Regions from separate parts of the Brevibacterium sp. UBA7493 genome, predicted to be linked through region 2. Evidence: predicted binding sites of a transcription regulator. Region 2 holds the regulator's gene; each other region holds the start of a gene.
What was found. The regulator HrcA, encoded in region 2, represses chaperone genes, less so after heat shock. The targets are predictions, from matches to a motif close to TTNGCACTCGNNNNNNNCGAGTGCNAA.
Positions count from the first base shown of each region.

Region 1 (5,059 bases), on a different contig from region 2:
GGTGCGGTGCAGGTCAGGGCGCTGCTCGGGGCGTGGTGAATGAGAGCAGGCGGGGTGGAAGAGTCTGACTCTTCCACCCCGCCTGGCTGGGTTCTGACGCGCCGGCTATGCGGCCGGTCGTTCAGTTCTCAGCGGCTCAGAAGCCCATGCCGCCCATATCCGGCTCGCCGCCCGGCATGGCCGGTGCCTTCTCAGGCTTGTCGGCGATGACGGCCTCGGTGGTGAGGAACAGGCCGGCGATCGAGGCGGCGTTCTGCAGAGCAGAGCGGGTCACCTTGACCGGGTCGTTGATGCCTGCGGCCATGAGGTCCTCGTACTCGCCGGTAGCGGCGTTGAGGCCGTGGCCGGAGTCGAGGTTGCGGACCTTCTCGGCCACCACGCCGGGCTCGAGGCCGGCGTTCGTGGCGATCTGCTTGAGCGGGGCGTCGATGGCGACCTTGACGATCGAGGCACCGGTGGCCTCGTCGCCTTCGAGCTGGAGCTTCTCGAAGGCCGTCTTGCCGGCCTGGATGAGTGCCACGCCACCACCGGCGACGATGCCCTCGTCGACTGCGGCCTTGGCGTTGCGCACGGCATCCTCGATGCGGTGCTTGCGCTCCTTGAGCTCGACCTCGGTTGCGGCTCCGGCCTTGATGACTGCCACGCCGCCGGCCAGCTTGGCCAGACGCTCCTGCAGCTTCTCGCGGTCGTAGTCGGAATCGGAGTTGTCGATCTCGGTGCGGATCTGCTGCACGCGGCCCTGGATCTCATCGGCGTCGCCGGCACCTTCGACGATGGTGGTCTCGTCCTTGGTGACAACGACCTTGCGGGCGGTGCCCAGCAGGTCGAGGGTGGCGTTCTCGAGCTTGAGTCCGACCTCCTCGGCGATGACCTGGCCACCGGTGAGAATGGCGATGTCGGCCAGCTGCGCCTTGCGGCGGTCGCCGAAGCCCGGAGCCTTGACGGCCACGGACTTGAAGGTGCCGCGGATCTTGTTGACCACGAGCACAGCGAGTGCCTCGCCCTCGACGTCCTCGGCGATGATGAGCAGCGGCTTGCCCGACTGCTGGATCTTCTCGAGGACCGGCAGCAGGTCCTTCACGTTCGAGATCTTGGAGTTGACGATGAGGATGTAGGGATCCTCCAGCACCGTCTCCTGACGCTCAGCGTCGGTGACGAAGTAACCGGAGATGTAGCCCTTGTCGAAGCGCATGCCCTCGGTGAGCTCGAGCTCCAGGCCGAAGGTGTTCGACTCCTCGACGGTGACGACGCCTTCCTTGCCGACCTTGTCGATCGCCTCGGCGATGAGCTCGCCGATGGCCGGGTCGCCTGCCGAGATGCCAGCGGTCGCAGCGATCTGCTCCTTGGTCTCGACGTCCTTGGCGGTCTCGAGCAGCACATCGGAGACAGCTGCGACAGCCTTCTCGATGCCGCGCTTGAGGCTGAGCGGGTCAGCACCGGCGGCCACGTTGCGCAGTCCCTCGCGGACGAGAGCCTGAGCGAGAACGGTGGCGGTGGTGGTGCCGTCGCCTGCGACGTCGTCAGTCTTCTTCGCGACTTCCTTGACGAGCTCGGCGCCGATCTTCTCGTACGGATCCTCGAGTTCGATCTCCTTGGCGATGGAGACACCGTCATTGGTGATGGTCGGTGCGCCCCACTTCTTTTCGAGCACGACGTTGCGGCCGCGCGGTCCCAGGGTCACCTTGACCGCATCGGCCAGGGTGTTGAGTCCGGTTTCGAGTCCGCGGCGTGCATCTTCATCGAATGAGATGAGCTTTGCCATATGGCTGGTCCTCCCTGAACGGAGTGGCATGTCTTCCCGGTCCCAAGCGCCCGCGACGGCAGAGCCGGTTCTGCTGATTCCCTTCCACAGCAGCCTGTCTCACTTCTCGGGGCCGAGATTTACCAGTACTAGATTTAGCACTCTCGACCCGAGAGTGCAAAACTGCACCCACACCTCGGGAGCGGTGCGGGTGCAGGCAGGGGCGACATGCGAAGAGCCGGGGGCAACCCGGCTCTTCTGGTGATCGGCGGGCAGCGCCGGTCGGGAGTGCTCAGAGCACCGTGACCGATTCTGCCTGCGGGCCCTTGCCGCCTTCACCGACCGTGAACTGGACCTGCTGGCCTTCTTCAAGCGAGCGGTATCCGTCCATCTCGATCGCGGTCCAATGGACGAAGACGTCCTGGTCTCCGCCTTCTACGGTGATGAAGCCGTAGCCCTTTTCAGCGTTGAACCACTTGACCGTGCCTTGCGTCATTTCTACTCCATATCATGCGTACTGCAGCGGGGCACCTATCCGAGGAACTCCGTTGTTCGTGCCGGTCACGCCGCTGCCCTGGTGAGGCAGCACCGCGATCGACGCGGGTCACTGTATGCCCGGAAGACTGTCGGTTACGGCAAGTTTCCTTGTATCTCATACATTGCCGCCAGCCTATGCCACGGCTGGCGCTCCCTGCAAACACAGGCGCGGAATGGCGCGTTTCCGAGCGGATGCGGAACCGCGGTGCTCAGTTGCCGGTGCCCTCGGTGGCACCGTCGGTCGAGTCGCCGTCGCCGCCGAGGCTGTCGAGGTCCTTCTCGGCGATGTCGGAGGTGATGAGCAGGGTGACCTGGCCGGGGAACTCCGCAGACTTCTCGACGGTCTCGACACCGAGTTCGGCGGCCAGTGCGCCGGCCTGCATCTCGTACTCGTCATCGGAGTAGTACACGACGGAGGACGACTCGTTGGTCGAGTGGTTGCCGACGTCGGTGACGTTCCAGCCGTTGGATTCGAGGTGCTCGCGGAACTTCGCGGCAGCACCGGTGACGCCGGAGCCGTTGAGGACGTGGACCTCGGCGGTCTTGTCGACGACGTCGACGGCCGGATCGGTGGTCTCCTCTTCGGTCGGCTCGGCCCCTTCGGTGGCTGCCGGGGTCTCGGCGACGTTCTCCTCGGGGTTCGAGGCGGACTGGCGGATGATGTTGAAAGCACCGAATACGACGAGCAGTGCGGCGATGGCGAGCACGGCGATGAGCGCGATCGCCCCGCCCTGCGAGATCGGCCCGCCTCGGCGGTGGGCGCCCTTGCGTCCGGTGGGCTGCAGGTCGTCGAATTCGTCGCGTGGGTACTTGGCCATCGGCTACCTCGCCATGCGCGTGCGGGCGCGGTGCTGGTGACGGCTCTCGCGGATGCGGCGCAGCCGTTTGATGAGGATGGGGTCGGCGGCATAGGCCGCGGGGCTGTCGAGCAGGGTGTTGAGCAGCTGGAAGTAGGCCGGGGCCGACATGTCGAACTCCTGGCGGATCGCGCCGTCCTTGGCACCTCCGTAGGTATGCCACTGGCGCTCGAAGCGCAGTACGCGGGATTCGAGTTCGGTGAGCTCCTGCTCGCTCATGCCACCTGCCTTCTGTCGGATAGCCACAGTCTAGCGAAGAATGACACGCATGTGCTTCAGGCGGGCGTGCCGGTCATGCAGAAGCCGCCGGTGCGGTGCTGGACTGCAGCACCGCACCGGCGCCTCGCATCTGGGCAGACCCGCGAACGGGTCAGCCGCGGGTCTGCTGGGCGGGTCAGCCGATCTTGACGTTGACCTGCTTGATCTGGGTGAAGCCTTCGAGCATGCCCTCCAGGGAGAGCTCACGGCCGATGCCGGAGGTCTTGAAGCCGCCGTAGGCCTGGCCGACGACCTGCGGGCCGCCCTGGTTGACCTGCACCCAGCCGGACTGGATCCGGTCGGCCACCCGCAGTCCGCGGCCGAGGTCGCCGGTGAAGACGTAGGCGGCCAGGCCGTAGTCGGAGTCGTTGGCCATCTCGACGACCTCGTCTTCGGTGGAGAACCGGATGACAGACAGGACGGGTCCGAAGATCTCCTCCTGGGAGGTCTTCCAGTCGTTCTTCGCCTGCGCGAAGATCACCGGGGCGTGGTAGAAGCCCGGTTCGCCGACCTCGAGGCTGTCATGGCCGTCGTAGGCGACCTCGACGCCGTCTTCGGCCTTGCCGTGGTCGATGTACTCCTGGACGAGGTCGTACTGCTTCTGGTTGATGACGCAGCCGATGTCGGAGGCCTCATCGCGCGGGTCGCCGACCGTGAGTCCCTTGACCTTCTCGACGAGCTTGCTGAGGAAGTCATCGTAGATGTCGGCGTGCAGGAACAGGCGCGAACCCATCGTGCACGACTGGCCCTGGCGAGCGAAACGGGTGGCGAGCAGCACCTGATCGAGTGCGGCTTCGAGGTCCGCATCCGGGAAGATGATGTTCGGGCTCTTGCCGCCGAGCTCCATCGAGGAGTGCGCCAGGCGGCTGGCAGCCGCCTCGGCGACGTGGCGGCCAACCGAGGTCGAGCCGGTGAAGGAGACCTTGTCGACATCCGGGTGCTGGACGAGGGCCTCGCCGATGACCGAGCCCTTGCCGGTGACGACGTTGAGGACGCCGTCGGGCAGGAACTCCGAGCAGATCTCGGCCATCTTCAGGATCGTCAGCGGTGCGTCCTCAGCGCACTTGAGCACGATCGTGTTGCCGGCGGCCAGTGCGGCCGGGGTCTTGAAGCCGGCGATCATGAGCGGCGAGTTCCACGGCAGGATGCCGGCGACGACGCCGAGCGGCACGCGCTTCGTGTAGTTGAGCTGCTGCTCACCGGCGGGAAGCGTATTGCCCTTGACCTCGCCGGCGACACCGCCGAAGTAGCGGAAGATCTCCGAGAGCATCGTCGCCTCGGGACGGGCCTGAGTGCGCTTGGCGTTGCCGGTGTCGAGCGCGGTGAGCTCGGCGAGCTCGTCGATGTTGGCCTCCAGGGCATCAGCGCACTTCGTCAGCATCTTCTGACGCTCCTTGAAGTGCAGGCCCGACCAGGCCGGGAAGGCTGCGCGGGCGGCCTTGACGGCGCGGTCGGCGTCCTCGGCCTTGCCGTTGGGCACGTGGGCGATGACGACGTTGCGGTCGATGGGGGTGATGACATCGGCGCGCGACCCGTCGAGGGCGTCGACCCATTCGCCGCCGATGAGCATGTGCCAGTCAGTGGGCTGCGGGAAATCTGACATCGTGTGGTCCTTTCACAACAGGGGCCCTCAGTGTGAGGGGAGACAGGGGTTCAAAGCGGTGTG
Region 1 is NZ_DLOD01000010.1:284,543-289,601, forward strand. It holds gene groL (chaperonin GroEL) at 137-1,762, opposite strand; gene B4E96_RS07390 (cold-shock protein) at 2,034-2,237, opposite strand; gene B4E96_RS07395 (LytR C-terminal domain-containing protein) at 2,488-3,096, opposite strand; gene B4E96_RS07400 (DUF3263 domain-containing protein) at 3,100-3,354, opposite strand; gene B4E96_RS07405 (aldehyde dehydrogenase family protein) at 3,530-4,996, opposite strand.
Region 1: a site for HrcA is predicted at 1,897-1,923, ahead of groL (chaperonin GroEL). Genes of this name have one in related genera too.

Region 2 (5,059 bases):
ACCGAGGCGAACCCTGACACGCTGAGCCCGGACTACCTTGCGACTCTGGCAGCGGCTGGATTCACGCGGGTGTCTCTTGGCATGCAGTCGGCCGTTCCCGAGGTGCTGGCCACCTTGGACCGCACGCACGACGCCGCGCGGATCCCGCAGGTCGTCGAATGGGCGAAAGAAGCCGGCCTGCAGGTCAGCCTCGACCTCATCTACGGCACACCGGGGGAGAGCCTCGATGACTGGCACGTCTCCCTCGAACAGGCGATCGCCTGCGCACCTGATCACGTCTCGGCCTACTCGCTCATCATCGAAGACGGCACGAAGATGGCTGCCCAGATCCGGCGCGGGCAGCTGCCGATGCCCTCTGACGACGATGCCGCTGACAAGTACGAACTCGCCGACCAGCTGCTCGGTGCCGCCGGCTACCAGTGGTACGAGGTGAGCAACTACTCAACCGGTCCAGACACCCGCTGCCGGCACAACCTCGCCTACTGGCACGGCGACGACTGGTGGGGATTCGGACCCGGAGCCCACTCCCACCTCGGCGGGGTGCGGATGTGGAATGCCAAGCATCCGCGTGCCTGGGCCGACCGGCTGCGCGCCGGGCATAGCCCGGTCATCGGCCGGGAGATCCTCGATGACGAGGTGCAGGAACTGGAGCGGATCATGCTCACCGCCCGGCTGCGCGAGGGCCTGCCGATCGCGAGCCTGCCGGCTGCCGGCCAGGTCGAGGCTGCCGAGTTCGCACGCGCCGGGCTGCTGGAGGCCGGCGCCTTCGAACGCGGGATCTTCAGCCCGACGCTGCAGGGCCGGCTGCTGTGCGACCTCATGGTCCGCCGGATCACCGAAACGCTGTGAGGCCGGCCCCAGCGGGACCGGCCTCACAGAATCACGAGCTCGTGCTGGTCACTTGACCATGTCGATGGTGAGCGGCGCACGGTAGCCCTCACCGTTGTTGCCGCGCACGGCAGAGATGATCGCGAACACATACAGCGCGATCACCGGGACGAAGTACAGAACGTAGATGATCGCTCCGAAACCGAGTGTCACGATCGTGATGATGAAGAAGACAATCCCGAGGCCGATGAGGTAGAGCGTGTAGGAGATATTCGTATTCAGCATCTGCCGTGCGTGTTCGCGGACGAAAGCGCTGCGGTCCTTGTAGATGACGAAGATGATGAGCGGCATGAGCCAGCCGAGCAGCAGGATGCCGACGCCGTTCCACATCGCCATCTGCCGTTCGTCAGGATCGGCGTGCCAGTAGCCTGCCGACCCCTGCTGGTAGGCGCCTTCTGGGTGGGGGCCGCGCAGCGGTACGCCAGCCAGAGTCGAACCGCCGATCGGCTGGCCGTTCGGGGCCGTCGGGCGCTGCTGCTGAGGACCCGGCTGACCATAGGCGCCCGGCTGTCCGCTGTAGCCGCCAGGCTGCTGGTAGCCGCCGGGCTGGGAACCGGGACCAGGATGGCCGCCGGGCTGCGAGCCGTAGCCGGGCTGGCCGGCCGGCTGCGAGCCGTAGCCGCCCTGGGGATTGTATTCGGAGCTCATGACTGTCCTTTCAGAGAGTGTTCTGCGCTCTACGGTAGTCGAGGTGCGCGCGTGCCGTCACGGCGCGATGATGCAGTCCTGGCACATCGGAACGGCGCGCGGATGCGGCAACAGTCTGACACAGGTGCCGTGGCCGCTCACACCTGCCCGTAGAGGTGGTCGACGGTGACGAAGTCGATGAGCTCCTCGACCCGGCCCGACAGCGTCGGCTCGACATCGGCGATCGTCCTCACCGAGCGCAGGATCCGCTGCCAGCCCAGAGCGATATCGCGCTGATCGCGGGCCGGCCAGCCGAGCCGGCGCAGCGTGCCGACCTTGAAGTCCTCCCCGCGCGGGACCTGCGGCCACACCGGAATCCCGACGACGGCCGGCTTCACCGCCTGCCAGATGTCGATATAGGGGTGGCCGATGATGTGCACGACCCCGGCGAAGCGCTCATCGGCGAGCACCGCCTCGGCGATGCGGGATTCCTTGGTGCCGGCCACGAGGTGATCGGCGAGCACCCCGACGCGATGCTTCCGGTCGGGTCCGAACTCGGCGAGCTTGTCAGCCAGCACGTCGAGGCCGCCGAGCGGTTCGACGACGACGCCCTCGCCGCGCAGGTCATCACCCCAGATCTTCTCCACCAGCTCAGCGTCGTGCTTGCCCTCCACCCAGATGCGCGAGCCGCGGGCCACCCGTGCCCGCTGGTCGGTCCTGGCCACCGATCCCGAGGCGGTGCGCGCCGGGGCAGCCGGGCGGCTGGCCTGCGGGCGGGTGATCGTCACCGGTTTGCCGTCGACCCAGTATCCCGGTCCCAAGGGCGCGAGGCGGGTGCGGCCGTGGCGGTCCTCCAAGCGCATGACCCAGCCGGCAGAGGTCTTCTCCACCCCGGTGATCGCCCCGACATACCCGGTCTCGACGTCCTCGACGACGAGGCCGCGCTGGGCGGGCACCTCAGCTGAGCGGGGACGGCGGTGGGCGCGCGGGGAGGAGCCGGCGAGCACATCGGCTCCGTAGGGATCGTAGAAAGTCACACGACAAGGGTAATTGCGCCCACCCGGTGTGGCCCTGTTTGGGCAGACCATCGGCGAGGCGTACACTTGATTGGCACTCGCATTGACTGAGTGCCAGCCCGCGTGCGTGCGGGCATGCGGGCCGGACACGAGTGAGGAGGAGGTCGAGGCCACGTGAACGATGACCGCCGGACGCGCGTGCTGCGCGCCATCGTCGAAGACTACGTCGCCACCAACGAGCCGGTCGGCTCGAAGGCGCTCGTCGAACGCCACCAGCTCGGCGTGTCCCCAGCGACCATCCGCAACGACATGGCCGCGCTCGAAAGCGAAGGGCTCATCGCCCAGCCCCACACCTCGGCCGGGCGCGTGCCCACCGACAAGGGCTACCGGCGCTTCGTCGACCGCATCGACGAGGTCAAGCCGCTCTCGGTAGCCGAGAAGCGGGCGATCGCCCGGATCCTCGAAGAGCCACTCGACATCGACGAGATGCTCGAGCGCACCGTCCGGCTGCTGGCCGGACTGACCCAGCAGGTCGCCGTCGTGCAGTACCCGATCGCCCGGCAGACGAAGGTGCGCCACATCGAACTCGTCTCGATCGCCGCCCACCGCCTGCTCGTCGTGCTCATCAGCGACGCCGGGCAGGTCGAACAGCGCCTCATCGACGCCGGCAGCGAACTGACCGACGAGGAGGTCGCCAGCCTCCGCGACCGCATCAGCGCCGCCGTGCACAACGTGCCGATGGACGCCGTCAAGCAGGCCTGTGAGCGCATCGAGGTGCCACCAGAGCACCAGCGAGCCGCCCACGCCGTGGCCACCGCCCTGGCCGACCTCAGCCAGGTCGGCCGCCAGGACCGCCTCGTCATGGCCGGCACCGCCAACCTCGCCCGCTCCGCCCGCGAGCTCGGCGCCCACATCGGCCCACTCCTCGAAGCCTTCGAGGAGCAGGTCGTGCTGCTCAAGCTGCTCACCTCGATCGCAGCCGAGACCGACGAGGTCAGCGTGCGCATCGGCAGCGAGAACACCGTCGAGTCCTTCTCCTCGACCTCGGTCGTGGCCACCAGCTACGGGGCGCAGGATTCTGCGGCCAGCCTGGCGGTGCTCGGCCCGACCCGCATGGACTATCCGACGACGATGGCCGCAGTGCGAGCTGTGGCGAAGTACGTCTCGGTCATTCTCAACGACTGACCGGCCCACACGCCCGCAACAGACAACCGATCCGCGAATCGCCTCATCGATCAAAGGACGAACGTGACCAACCACTATGAAACCCTCGGCGTGCCGAAGGACGCCTCGACGGCGGACATCAAGAAGGCCTACCGCAAGCTGGCGCGCGAACTCCACCCCGACGTCAACCCCGGCCGGGAAGACGAGTTCAAGCAGGTCGCGGTCGCCTACGAGGTGCTCTCAGACCCGGAGAAGCGCCGCAACTACGACATGGGCGGCTCCGAATACGGCCAGGGCTTCGGCGGAGCGAACTTCGGCGGGTTCTCCGACCTGTTCGAGACGTTCTTCGGCGGCGGCATGGGCGGATCGCCCCAGCAGCCGGCCTCGCGCAAGCGCCGCGGCAAGGATGCGCTCATCGGCATCGAGATCGACTTGGAGACCGCAGTCTTCGGCGGCACCGAGGAGATCGACATCGCCACCGCCGAGGTGTGCGAGACCTGCCAGGGAGACGGCACCCGGCCCGGCACCTCGGTCGAGACCTGCTCACTGTGCCACGGCACCGGCTCGGTCCAGCAGATGACCCGCACCCTGCTCGGGCAGATGGTCACCAACCAGACCTGCAACAACTGCGGCGGCTACGGCACCCGCATCACCGACCCGTGCACCTCCTGCCACGGCGACGGACGCGTGCGCGTCGAACGCACCCTGAGCTTCCGGATCCCAGCCGGCGTGTCGACCGGCACCCGCATCCAGCTCGCCGGCCGCGGCGAGGTCGGACCCGGCGGGGGGCCTCCCGGAGACCTGTTCATCGAGGTCACCGTCGCAGAGCACGCCTCCTTCGAACGCGACGGCGACAACCTGCGCTGCACCATCGAGGTGCCGATGACCGCCGCCGCCCTCGGCGCGACGGTCAAGCTCGACACCTTCGACGGTGCCCAGGACATCGAGATCCCCGCCGGCACCCAGTCGGGCACCACCCAGAAGCTCGCCGGCCTCGGTGCCAAGCGGCTGCGCCACCAGAGCCGCGGCGACCTCATCGTCACGATCAACGTCGCCACCCCGAAGAAGCTCGACGCCAAGCAGACCGAGCTGCTCGAAGAGCTCGCCCGGCTGCGCGATGAGACCCAGCCGGAGGCCACCGTCGGCAAGGCCGATGAGCGCAGCGCCTTCCGCCGGTTCCGCGAGAGGTTCGCCGGGCGATGACCCTGCCGGTCTTCATCGACCCGGACATCACCCACCCCGGCGAGCACGGTGAGGTCATCGCACCTGCGGCGGTGGCTCATCACGTCGTCACCGTCCGCCGGATGCAGGCGGGCGAGGAGCTGCAGCTCAGCGACGGCGCCGGCCTGCGCATCACCGGCACC
Region 2 is NZ_DLOD01000003.1:339,650-344,708, reverse strand. It holds gene hemW (radical SAM family heme chaperone HemW) at 1-849, shown strand, start outside; gene B4E96_RS02935 (DUF4870 domain-containing protein) at 898-1,536, opposite strand; gene B4E96_RS02930 (DUF3097 domain-containing protein) at 1,674-2,552, opposite strand; gene hrcA (heat-inducible transcriptional repressor HrcA) at 2,706-3,716, shown strand; gene dnaJ (molecular chaperone DnaJ) at 3,780-4,898, shown strand; gene B4E96_RS02915 (16S rRNA (uracil(1498)-N(3))-methyltransferase) at 4,895-5,059, shown strand, end outside.

Region 3 (5,059 bases), on a different contig from region 2:
CCAGACGAGCAGCGGCACGACAGCCAGGCCGGCGAGCTCCCGAACGCCGGCGGCATCCTCGGCCGTCGGGGCCAGATCCGGCAGCCAGCTGAGCATTGCGTAGAACCAGCCGCTGGCGAAGATGAGGAACCCGGCTGCCGAGAAGATGAGCGTGCTGACAAGCTGCCGGTTGAGCCGATTGCGCAGCATGCGGATCTGCGGATGACGGCTGACGGGATCGCCCAGCCAGCTGGAGGGGGCCGCACCGGAGGGGAATGCGCGAGTGGGCTCGGACATACGGAGCACATTACGGCGAAACCGGCTGCTGCAGGACTCCCGCCCGGTTGCCGAACGTCATGTGTAACACCGCCTGTGACCCGCCGCCAGCCGCGAATTCTGGCCGCTGACCAGCGACGACGTCAGGCTTCAGCGCGGTCTATGTCACAGCTTTGCAATGTTGGTAACGAATCGGTTACGCTGGGTCTCGTTGTCTTCACGCCTGCCGTCGATCCAGCGGCGCAGACGGGCCCGCACGCAGCAGGCCGGACAGCCACTCACTTGGAGCCCGCCACCGCGGGCTGGCATATGCAGAGAGTCTATTGGGGTAGTTACGTGATTCCATCCATCCGCAATCGCAAGGTGCAGATCGTCGCGCAGTCGGTCGTCATCTCCGCGCTCGTCGGCGGCACCGGTGCCTTCGTGGCACTCAACAAGCCCGTCAACGTCACGGTCGACGGCGAAGCCGAGCAGGTCCGCAGCTTCGGCTCGACCGTCGACGACGTGCTCGCCGCACAGGACATCACGCTTGACGAGCGCGACCAGGTCCAGCCCAGCCGCAGCACCCAGGTCGAACGCGACATGAACATCGTCGTGAACAAGGCCAAGGACCTCGACCTCACCGTCGACGGCAAGCCGATGGACGAATGGACCAACGCCTCGACCGTCGGACAGGCCCTGGCCGACCTCGGCATCGAGCACGAGGGCGCCGAGGTCTCCGCGGCCCTCGATGACAAGATCAGCGACGGCGAGACCATCGACGTCACCACCGCGAAGACCGTCAACGTCATGGCCGACGGCAAGACCCAGCCTGTCGAGGCCGCCTCGAAGACCGTCCAGGATGTCATCAGCGAAGCCGGCATCGAGCTCGGCACCGACGACATCACGTCTGCCCCGCTGACCTCCAACGTCTACGACGGTCAGGTCGTCAACGTCATGCGCGTGGTCAACGAAGAGAAGACCGAGACCGAGACGATCAAGAAGAAGGTCACCGTCAAGAAGGACTCCTCGCTGCCGCGCGGTGAGAAGAAGGTCGAGAAGAAGGGCAAGGACGGCAAGCGCGAGGTCGTCTTCAAGGTCCGCACGGTCAACGGCGATGAGGTCAGCCGCGAAGAGGTCTCCTCCAAAGACATTGAGAAGCCGGTCGAAGAGGTCGTCGTCGAGGGCACCAAGGCTCCGGAGAAGAAGCGCGAATCTGACAAGGGCTCGCGGAGCAAGGACGAGCGCGGCTCCGGCGGCTCGGACAACTCCGAAGGCAACGACTCCGACAACTCCGAGGACAACTACTCCGGCAGCATGACCACCGCCCAGATCAAGGAGATGCTCGGCGGACCCGGCTCCAAGTGGTACTCGGTCGCCAAGTGCGAGTCGAACTTCAACCCGCGGGCGATCAATCAGTCCAACCGCGCCCACTTCGGGCTCTTCCAGTTCAAGCTCGCCACGTGGCGCTCCGTCGGCGGCTCCGGCAATCCGATCGATGCCAGCCCCCAGGAGCAGTTCAAGCGCGCCAAGATCCTGCAGAAGAAGGCAGGATGGGGACAGTGGGCCTGCGCCTGATCTGAAGCCAGCCATCACCTCGGGCCCGGTCATCGTACCGGGCCCGAGGTGTGTCATCCCGTACCCTGGTCAGGTGGCCAGACGCCTGGAAGGGGGCATCCGTGAAGAAGTCGCAGACCGACATCGATGAAGCCGAGCAGCGCCGCCGGCTGGGCAACACCGACTTCGACATCGAACCGGAGCTGCTCAACGAAGCCGCCGCCACGGTCTCCACCGGCGCCAAGCGGCTCAACCGCACGTGGGTCGAGCTCATCATCACCGGCTTGTTCGGCGGCATCGACGTCTCCTTCGGGATCCTCGCGATGATCCTCGTGCTGCAGGCCACCGGCAGCGACATCCTCGCCGGCATGGCCTTCGGCATCGGCATGTTCGCCCTCAAGATGGCCCACTCGGAGCTGTTCACCGAGGAGTTCCTGCTGCCCATCCACGCGATCGCAGCCGGACAGGGCACCTGGCTCCAGCTGCTGCGGCTGTGGAGCGTCAAACTCGTGACCAACCTCGCCGGCGGCTTCGCCTTCATGTGGCTGACGGTGCTCGCCCTGCCGGACTACCACGGCACCCTCGTCGACAAGGCGGCCAGCTGCGTCGACAATCCCTCGCTGCTCGTGATGATCTGCCTGTCGCTGCTCGCCGGTGCCTCCATCACGCTCACCACCCGGATGCAGCAGGGCACCGACAACCACGTCGTCTTCGCTGTCATCTCGATGATCTCCGGGCTCATCGTCATCGGGCTGGGTCTGCTGCACGGTGCACTCAACGCGATGATCATCTTCGGCGCGATGGTCGCCGGAGCTGACATCTCGGTCACGGACTTCCTTGTGTGGATGGCGATCGTCATCCCGTTCAACATGCTCGGCGGGCTGCTCATCATCACGCTGCCGCGGATGGCGCGCACGTGGCGGATCCTGCGGGCAGTGCGCCGCGGTGAGCTGAGCTTCGAAGACCTCGAAGAAGAGGCAGCCCGCGACTGAGCCTGCGTGCTGGCTGTGGCTCCGCGACGGAATTGGCACTCGAGTTGACCGAGTGCCAAGCAGCGCTCTAAAGTCGAATTAGCACACTAAGCCAATGAGTGCTAACAGCCCCTGAAGCGGATCGGCACGCTCGGCACCCGCGACGACGAGCAGGCCACAGCACTACCCAGTGCCCGCCGCAGGACGCTGTTGAGGACTACAGACAAAGGAGAGTGTCCGCACATGTCGGTCTCCATCAAGCCGCTCGAAGATCGGATCGTCATCCGTCAGGTTGAAGCCGAGCAGACCACTGCCTCCGGCCTCGTCATTCCTGACACCGCCAAGGAGAAGCCGCAGGAAGGCGAAGTCGTCGCCGTGGGCCCGGGCCGTGTCGCCGACAACGGCAACCGCGTGCCGCTCGACGTCGCCGTCGGCGACAAGGTCATCTACTCCAAGTACGGCGGCACCGAGGTCAAGTACGCAGGTGAGGAATACCTCGTGCTCTCGGCGCGTGACGTGCTCGCCGTCATCGGCTGAGCATCTGCGCCTGAGCAGACTGTTCGTACTTCATAGAAGGAAGTGACACATGGCTAAAACACTTCAGTTCAACGACGACGCGCGCAAGGCCCTTGAGCGCGGCGTCAACGTGCTGGCCGACACCGTCAAGGTGACCCTCGGCCCGCGCGGCCGCAACGTCGTGCTCGACAAGCAGTGGGGCGCTCCGACCATCACCAACGATGGTGTGACGATCGCCCGCGAGGTCGAACTCGACGATCCGTACGAGAATCTCGGCGCCCAGCTGGCCAAGGAAGTCGCCACCAAGACCAACGACGTCGCCGGTGACGGCACCACGACTGCGACCGTGCTCGCTCAGGCCTTCGTCCACGAGGGCCTGCGCAACGTCGCTGCCGGTGCCGCCCCCAGCCAGCTCAAGCTCGGCATCGAGAAGGCCGTCGAACTCGTTGAGGAGAAGCTGCGGGAGACCGCCCGCGACGTCTCCGGCTCCGAGGAGATCGCTCACGTCGCCGCGCTGTCGGCGCAGTCGCGTGAGATCGGCGAGATGATCGCCGAGGCCTTCGACAAGGTCGGCAAGGACGGCGTCATCACCATCGACGAGAGCCAGGCCGCATCGGTCGAGCTCGAGTTCACCGAGGGTATGCAGTTCGACAAGGGCTACCTGTCGCCGTACTTCGTCACCGACGCAGACCGCCAGGAAGCCGTCCTCGACGACCCCTACATCCTTATCAACCAGGGCAAGATCTCCAACATCCAGGAGCTGCTCCCGGTGCTGGAGAAGGTGCAGCAGGCCTCCAAGCCGCTGCTCATCGTCGCTGAGGACGTCGAGGGCGAGGCTCTTTCGACCCTCGTGGTCAACAAGCTGCGCGGCATCCTCAACGTCGCTGCCGTCAAGGCACCGGGCTTCGGCGACCGCCGCAAGGCGATCCTCGAAGACCTCGCCGTGCTCACCGGCGGCACCGTCGTCACCGCCGATATGGGCATGAAGCTCGACCAGGTGACGCTCGACGATCTGGGCAACGCCCGCACCGTCACCGTCACCAAGGACTCGACGACCGTCGTCGACGGCGCCGGTTCCGATGACGCCGTGTCGGACCGGGTTGCGCAGATCCGCGCCGAGGTCGAGAACACCGATTCGGACTGGGACCGTGAGAAGCTGCAGGAGCGCCTGGCCAAGCTGGCCGGCGGCGTGGCAGTCATCAAGGTCGGTGCCGCGACCGAGGTGGAGCTCAAGGAGCGCAAGCACCGCGTCGAGGACGCAGTGTCGGCCACCCGTGCCGCCATCGAAGAGGGCATTGTCGCCGGCGGCGGCGCAGCCCTCGTCCATGCCGGCAAGGCCCTGGAGAACGTCGACCTCGGCATCTCGGGCGACGCCCAGACCGGCCTGACGATCGTGCGCCGCGCGATCGGCGAGCCGCTGCGCTGGATCGCGGAGAACGCCGGCCAGGACGGCTACGTCGTCGCCTCGAAGGTCGCAGAGCTCGACGCCGGTCAGGGCTTCAACGCCGCCACCGGCGAGTACGGCGATCTCATCGCTCAGGGCATCATCGACCCGGTCAAGGTGACCCGTTCGGCGCTGCGCAACGCAGCCTCGATCGCAGCACTCGTGCTCACCACCGAGACCCTCGTCGTGGAGAAGCAGGAAGAAGAGGACGAGGACTGACCCTCTGCCTCTGAGCCTGCCTCAGCACTGACACTGCGCCCCTGGGAGAACCTCCCAGGGGCGCAGTGCTGTGCGCGCCGAGGCGCTGCGGGATGCTGAACCCGTAGGCTGGGGCACA
Region 3 is NZ_DLOD01000010.1:150,092-155,150, reverse strand. It holds gene B4E96_RS06790 (hypothetical protein) at 1-276, opposite strand, end outside; gene B4E96_RS06785 (resuscitation-promoting factor) at 592-1,812, shown strand; gene B4E96_RS06780 (formate/nitrite transporter family protein) at 1,914-2,783, shown strand; gene groES (co-chaperone GroES) at 3,006-3,299, shown strand; gene groL (chaperonin GroEL) at 3,349-4,941, shown strand; gene B4E96_RS06765 (pseudouridine synthase) at 5,059-5,059, shown strand, end outside.
Region 3: a site for HrcA is predicted at 2,816-2,842, ahead of groES (co-chaperone GroES). Genes of this name have one in related genera too.